2 regions of the Oceanobacillus sp. NCCP-135 genome follow, and region 2 is predicted to be linked to the other one. Evidence: predicted binding sites of a transcription regulator. Region 2 holds the regulator's gene; the other holds the start of a gene.
The links. Region 2 encodes LexA, which represses DNA repair genes until DNA is damaged. Its sites were predicted from a motif close to CGAACATATGTTCG; they were not measured.
Positions count from the first base shown of each region.

Region 1: the regulator LexA is predicted to act here: its motif matches at 2,243-2,256, upstream of uvrB (excinuclease ABC subunit UvrB).

Region 1 covers NZ_BAAKSZ010000006.1:25,680-29,115, forward strand. Annotated here, with positions in the region: gene uvrA (excinuclease ABC subunit UvrA) at 1-184, opposite strand, end outside; gene uvrB (excinuclease ABC subunit UvrB) at 192-2,174, opposite strand; gene AC6HVZ_RS05980 (MGDG synthase family glycosyltransferase) at 2,952-3,436, opposite strand, start outside.
Region 2 covers NZ_BAAKSZ010000002.1:2,801-6,236, forward strand. Annotated here, with positions in the region: gene AC6HVZ_RS01675 (Tn3 family transposase) at 1-896, shown strand, start outside; gene lexA (transcriptional repressor LexA) at 1,052-1,675, opposite strand; gene AC6HVZ_RS01685 (YneB family resolvase-like protein) at 1,955-2,593, shown strand; gene AC6HVZ_RS01690 (DUF896 domain-containing protein) at 2,744-2,977, shown strand; gene tkt (transketolase) at 3,082-3,436, shown strand, end outside.

The DNA.
Region 1 (3,436 bases), on a different contig from region 2:
ATGCGGAAAGGGATTCGACATAACGACGTTGACCTTCTGCATAAATCGTATCGAATGCGAGCGATGATTTTCCGGAACCTGATAAACCTGTTATCACAACAAGCTTATTCTTCGGAATGGTTACATCGATATTTTTTAAATTATGGGCTCTTGCACCTTGTATTTTTATTGCTTTACTTGGCATACTCATCTCACCTTTCCGCTTTTAATTCAAGTATAATATCCCGAAGTTCAGCTGCTTTTTCAAAATCAAGCGCTTTGGCAGCTTGCTTCATTTCATTTTCCATTTGTTCGATTACTTTGTCTTTTTCTTTTCCTTTTAACTTTGATAGACTCTTTGTTTTTTCTTTGTATTCCTCCTGATCTTCTGCTACAACGGTTGCCCGAATGACGTCTCGAACATCTTTCCTGATCGTTGTAGGTGTTATATTATGTTGCTCATTAAATGCCATTTGAATTTCACGGCGTCGTGTTGTTTCATCCATCGCTATTTGCATGGAGTTGGTAATTCGATCTGCATACATAATAACTTGTCCGTTTTCATTACGGGCCGCTCTCCCCATTGTTTGAATTAATGAACGCTCTGAACGCAGGAATCCTTCTTTATCGGCATCAAGTATGGTAACTAACGAGACTTCTGGAATATCTAGCCCTTCCCGTAATAGGTTTATCCCAATAAGTACATCATATTTACCTACCCTTAAATCACGGATCACTTCGATACGTTCCAATGTTTTGATCTCTGAATGTAAATAGGCAACTTTCATCCCAAGCTCTTTCAAATAATCTGTTAGATCCTCTGCCATTTTCTTCGTTAATGTCGTTACAAGCACACGTTCGTTCTTTTCTGTGCGTTTATTTATTTCCCCAATTAAATCATCAATCTGTCCTTCTATTGGTCGAACATCAATTTCCGGATCAAGCAAACCGGTTGGCCTGATAATTTGTTCCGTCATTTCCGGAGAATGCTCTAACTCATAAGGTCCAGGGGTAGCAGATACATATACAAGCTGTTTCGCTTTTTGCTCGAATTCCTCAAATCGCAATGGGCGATTATCCATTGCAGAAGGAAGTCTGAAGCCATGATCAACCAATACCTTCTTTCTTGCCTGATCCCCATTAAACATTCCCCTAATTTGTGGCAGGGTAGCATGCGACTCATCCACTACTATTAAAAATTCCTCTGGTAAATAATCGAATAAAGTATACGGCGTTGCTCCCGCTTCTCTTTGTGTCAAATGTCTGGAATAGTTTTCAATACCTGAACAAAAGCCCATTTCCTCCATCATTTCAATATCATAATTCGTTCGCTGCTCTAACCGCTGTGCTTCCAATAATTTATTTTCAGCACGTAATTCTTTTAATCGTTCATCTAGCTCTATTTCAATGTTACGAATTGCTTTTTTTAATTTTTCCTCCCGAGTTACATAGTGGGAAGCTGGGAAAATAGCTACATGCTCACGATCCCCGATAATTTCACCTGTTAATGCATCCACTTCCCGAATCCGATCTATCTCATCACCAAAAAATTCAAACCGAATACAGCGTTCTTCTCTGGATGCCGGGATAACCTCTACAGAATCACCCCTAACCCGAAAAGTACCACGCTGAAAATCAATATCGTTTCTCGCATACTGGATCGTAACCAGGTCTCGCAATAATTGATCACGATCTTTCTCCATTCCCATACGAAGGGAAAGCATCTGACTACTATATTCTTCTGGATTACCCAGTCCATAAATACAAGAAACACTCGCTACGATCAATACATCCTTACGCTCAAATAAGGAGGATGTAGCTGAATGACGTAATTTATCAATTTCATCATTAATGCTCGCATCTTTTTCAATAAATGTATCTGATGATGGCACATACGCTTCCGGCTGATAGTAATCATAGAAACTGACAAAATACTCCACTGCATTATTCGGAAAAAACTCCTTAAACTCACTATATAACTGTCCTGCTAATGTTTTATTATGAGCGATAACCAATGTAGGCCGATTAATCTCCTGTACGACATTGGACATCGTAAATGTTTTACCAGTTCCTGTTGCTCCAAGCAATGTTTGATGCTTCTGACCAGCTAAAATTTTTTCGGTAATTTCTTTTATAGCCTGTGGCTGATCACCAGCAGGTTGAAAGCGTGATACCAATTCAAACTTATTTTCCAAAAGACAGCCCTCCGTTCTTCCTACTTTCACTATTCTACCATATATAATATAATATTTTAACATTTACACGAACAAATATTCGACAATTTTGCTTACTTTTTTTAAATTTTTTGTATGATAAACATTATTTCTATATGTTGGAGGTTATAATCAATAAGAGGAAGGAGTTTTTGGGGAATTAAGATTGCGGTTACCACTACTCGTACTACCGAAATATTTGTTATTTTGCCACAAAAGATATAAAAGACAACATAGCCTTAGCTTTATTTCCAAATATATGTGCTGTTGCTGCCGTCCGGGATCGCTCCGGGTGGATGCTTTCCGCAGGCACGGTCTTAGCCTCCTCGAGAAAACCACTCTGCTTAGGTCTTCGGACACGTGCTGTTCCCGCAGGACAAGGAAAGCTTCGGTAGCGTCTACATCGCACGAAGAAAATTGAACTGTATTTTCGAGGAGTCACCCCCCTCCGCTCACCCGGACTGGTGAAGCTATTTAAGAATGCATTATCATTTCTTTCAGCTAATTAATTTTCTTATTGCTAAACACCATACCAGCGGAGGAAACACACGAAGACTCCTGTGGGAGGAAAGGCATAGGTGAGACCCCGCAGTACGTAGCACGAAGAGGCTCACCAGCTGCCCACGGAAAGCGTAGTGTGTTTCCATAGCGCTAAACTAGCACTCATCTTCTATAGACAAGTAAAAAATCAAGCTAAAGTTACGCCGGCTTTCCTATCCACTACCAAAAGAACCAAACGAAAAAAACACCAGCAACCAGCTAATGTTTTCTAATAATCTCATCCAATATTCCAGAGATAGATTTCTTCTCCAAATTATCATGAAATATGCTGACTTTTTCCTCATATGCTCTCTGCCTGGACAAATCCGTAAAAAAAGCCATTATCTGATCCTCCACGGAATCGGCTTGTACTTCAATCGGAATTACTACACCTATCTCCTTCAGTTGATTCAGATTAATTTTTTCCTGACCTGGAAGGGCTTTGCTGACAAATATCGGTTTGCGCTTGACCAGACATTCACTCACCGTTACTCCTCCTGGCTTCGTTAGCACAGCATCCATCTGATCATATAACAGATTCATTTTTTCTTTACTTTTCACATAGGAAATTGGAGTTACATTTGGTGTATTTTTCATTTTCAACTGATGAAATAAAAGCTTATTTTTCCCACATAAAACATAGTAATGAAGTTTACTATCGGATCGATGTACTGGAAGCAACTTATCTATTTCCCCTACACCAA
Region 2 (3,436 bases):
CTGTTGGTGTATCATCATTACATGCAGATTCAAACCCGCATTATGGAACTGGGAAAGGGACAACAATTTACCGTTTTACAAGTGATCAATTTTCTTCATTTTATGCAAAAGTTATTAATACGAATGCCAGAGATGCTGTACATGTGATAGATGGATTATTACATCATGAATCTGACCTTACAATAGAAGAGCATTACACTGATACAGCCGGATACACGGATCAGGTTTTCGGATTAAGTCATTTGTTAGGATTTCGTTTTGCACCTAGGCTAAGAGATATAAGTGACACAAAATTATATACCATTTCTTCCCCCAAAGATTTTCCAAACATAAAAGGCATACTTCAGGGTAAGATTAACACAAACGTTATTAAAGAAAATTTTGATGATGTATTAAGGCTGGCGCATTCAATTCGGGAAGGAAGAGTTTCTGGATCATTAATCATGGGGAAGTTAGGTTCATATGCAAGGCAAAACAAAGTAGCCACAGCCCTTCGAGAGATTGGGAGAATTGAAAAAACAATTTTTATTCTTGATTATATTACAAATGAAACATTAAGAAGAAGGATACATCGTGGGCTAAATAAAGGTGAAGCCATGAATGGATTGGCTAGGGCTTTATTCTTTGGTAAACGTGGTGAATTCAGAGAGCGAGGCATACAAGATCAACTCCAAAGAGCTAGTGCATTAAATATATTAATCAATGCAATAAGCTTATGGAACACTGTATATTTGGGTGAAGTGACAAAAGAGTTTAAGAAAAAGGATGTTCTAAAAGAAAATTTACTTCCACACATTTCACCTTTAGGATGGGGACATATTAATTTTCTTGGGGAATATAAATTTGATTCGAATAGCTTGCCAGGGAATTCTCTAAGATCATTGAATAAAAGTTAAATTAAAGTATAAGCCAAATTCCCTAACGTACAGGTATTTGGCTATATTTATGTCAAAATGTGCTTAGCGTACAAAATTTCCGAAATGTTGGCGGTACCCCTGAGAGTGAATTTTATAACTGGAAATAAATAAAAAGCTGCCAAATGGCAGCTTTTTTAATGAATATTTCTATATAACCCAATGACTTTCCCCAAAATGGTTACATTCTGGTAAATCAATGGTTCCATTGTGGCGTTCTCAGGCTGCAAGCGAATATGGTTCTTTTCTTTAAAGAAACGTTTTACAGTCGCTTCATTTTCTTCGGTCATTGCTACAACAATATCGCTGTTATCAGCAGTGTATTGTTGTTTCACAATTACCATATCTCCATTTAGAATTCCAGCTTCAATCATACTCTCACCATCAATGACCAGAACAAATAGATTATCATCCGGCCCGGCACTTGAAACTGGTATTGGAATAAATTCCTCTATATTTTCCACGGCTGTTATTGGCAGCCCCGCTGTAACTTTTCCAATTACAGGAGCATATCTTGCTTCTTCCTTAGGGATATTACTATCCTCTGATAAGTCAAGAATTTCAATTGCCCTAGGTTTCGTAGGGTCTCTCCTGATATAGCCCTTACTTTCAATTCTAGCAAGATGGCCATGCACAGTAGAGCTTGAAGCAAGTCCGACCGCCACTGCTATTTCACGGACGGATGGTGGATACCCTTTCTCCTTTACCTGATCTTTAATAAAATCAAGAATCATTTGTTGCCTTTTAGAAAGTTTAGTCATCTATTAAACACCTCGCACATAGGATTTATTAATGATAGTTTACCATCATAATCCAATAAAAGCAAACATTCGTTCGAAAATCTATTGACAGGATCATACGTTCGTGGCATACTAAATATATCGAACAAAAGTTCTAAACTTAAAAAAGGAAGGATAGATAATATGTTTGAAAAAATGACAAAAACAGATGCATTTTATTTAGTTGCCTTTGCATTAACTTTAGGATTTTTATGTTTTTCCATGATAATTAGCGGATAATTGGGTGAAGGGGATCTTATTTTGAAAGCCATTATATATTGTCGTGTCAGTACAGATAAAAAAGCACAGGAAACATCTTTAGCCAGACAAAAGCAAGAATTAGTAAAAATGGCGGAAAGATATAATTTTCAAGTTGTGGAATGTATCGAGGAGCAGATGAGCGGATTTGAGATAGATCGTGAGGGGATTTTTCGAATGCTTGACTACTTTTCAGAGAGTAAAGCAGAATGTTTATTAATTCAGGATGAAACCAGACTAGGCCGTGGAAATACAAAAATTGCTTTATTTCATCAGTTGCAAAAATTAAATATACCTATATATACTGCGCTCCATAACGGGGAATTGGAGCTTTCAGACTCAGATTCAATGGTGCTGCAAATTGTAGGTATTGTTGAAGAATATCAAAGAAAAATTCATAATGCGAAAATTAGAAGAGGAATGAAAAAAGCAATTGCAGAAGGATACGAGCCCAGGAAGAATCTATCTAATCAGCATAAAGCACCTGGAAGAGAAAGAGTTGACTTTCCTATTGATGAAGTCGTTCGCTTAAGACAAAATAACCTAACCTTTGAGGAAATTACAAATACATTAAATGGCCTTGGTTATTCTGTCTCAAAGGCAACAGTGCACAGGCGATATAAGGAGTTTCAAAATACTTGAATATAATATACAGGCAAGGTAAGATAAAAAGGCAAGAACTGTTATAGTTCTTGCTCTTTTAGTGTGATAATGCCTTTTTAAATGGACACCCTGATCCTTTGGCACTCGCTTATTGTAAAAAATTTCACCCTATGCAGGAGGTTGAATTATATGATATCTAAAGAAAAACTGGAACGAATAAATTCACTGGCAAAAAAGTCAAAAAATGAAGGGTTGACTCCAAAAGAAAAAGAAGAACAAAAAGAGCTCCGTGAACAATATCTAAAAAATGTACGAAGCTCATTTAAAAATGAATTTAAATCAATGACAGTAATCGATCCCGAGGGTAATGATGTAACCCCACAAAAGGTTAAAGATTTACAGGAAAGAAATAAAAAGCATTAAAAATGGTTAAACATTAAGTATTCTAATACCTTGTGACAAATGATGTTTCAGTATAGAATAAATGAGTATACACAATTTATCTAGAAATGAAAGGAGAAATAAAAATGTCTAATATTACTGAACAACTATCCATTAACACGATACGTACACTATCAATTGATGCAATTGAAAATGCAAATTCAGGTCATCCTGGCCTGCCAATGGGTGCTGCTCCGATGGCATATACATTGTGGACTGATTTTATGAATCACAATCCAAAAAGCTCAAAATGGTTTAATAGAGACCGCTTTGTACTTTCAGCAGGTCATGGTTCCATGCTTTTGTATAGTTTATTACATTTATCTGGATATGACGTTACAATGGATGATTTAAAGAACTTCCGTCAATGGGGATCAAAAACACCTGGGCATCCAGAAGTTAATCATACAGATGGAGTAGAAGCAACCACCGGTCCTCTTG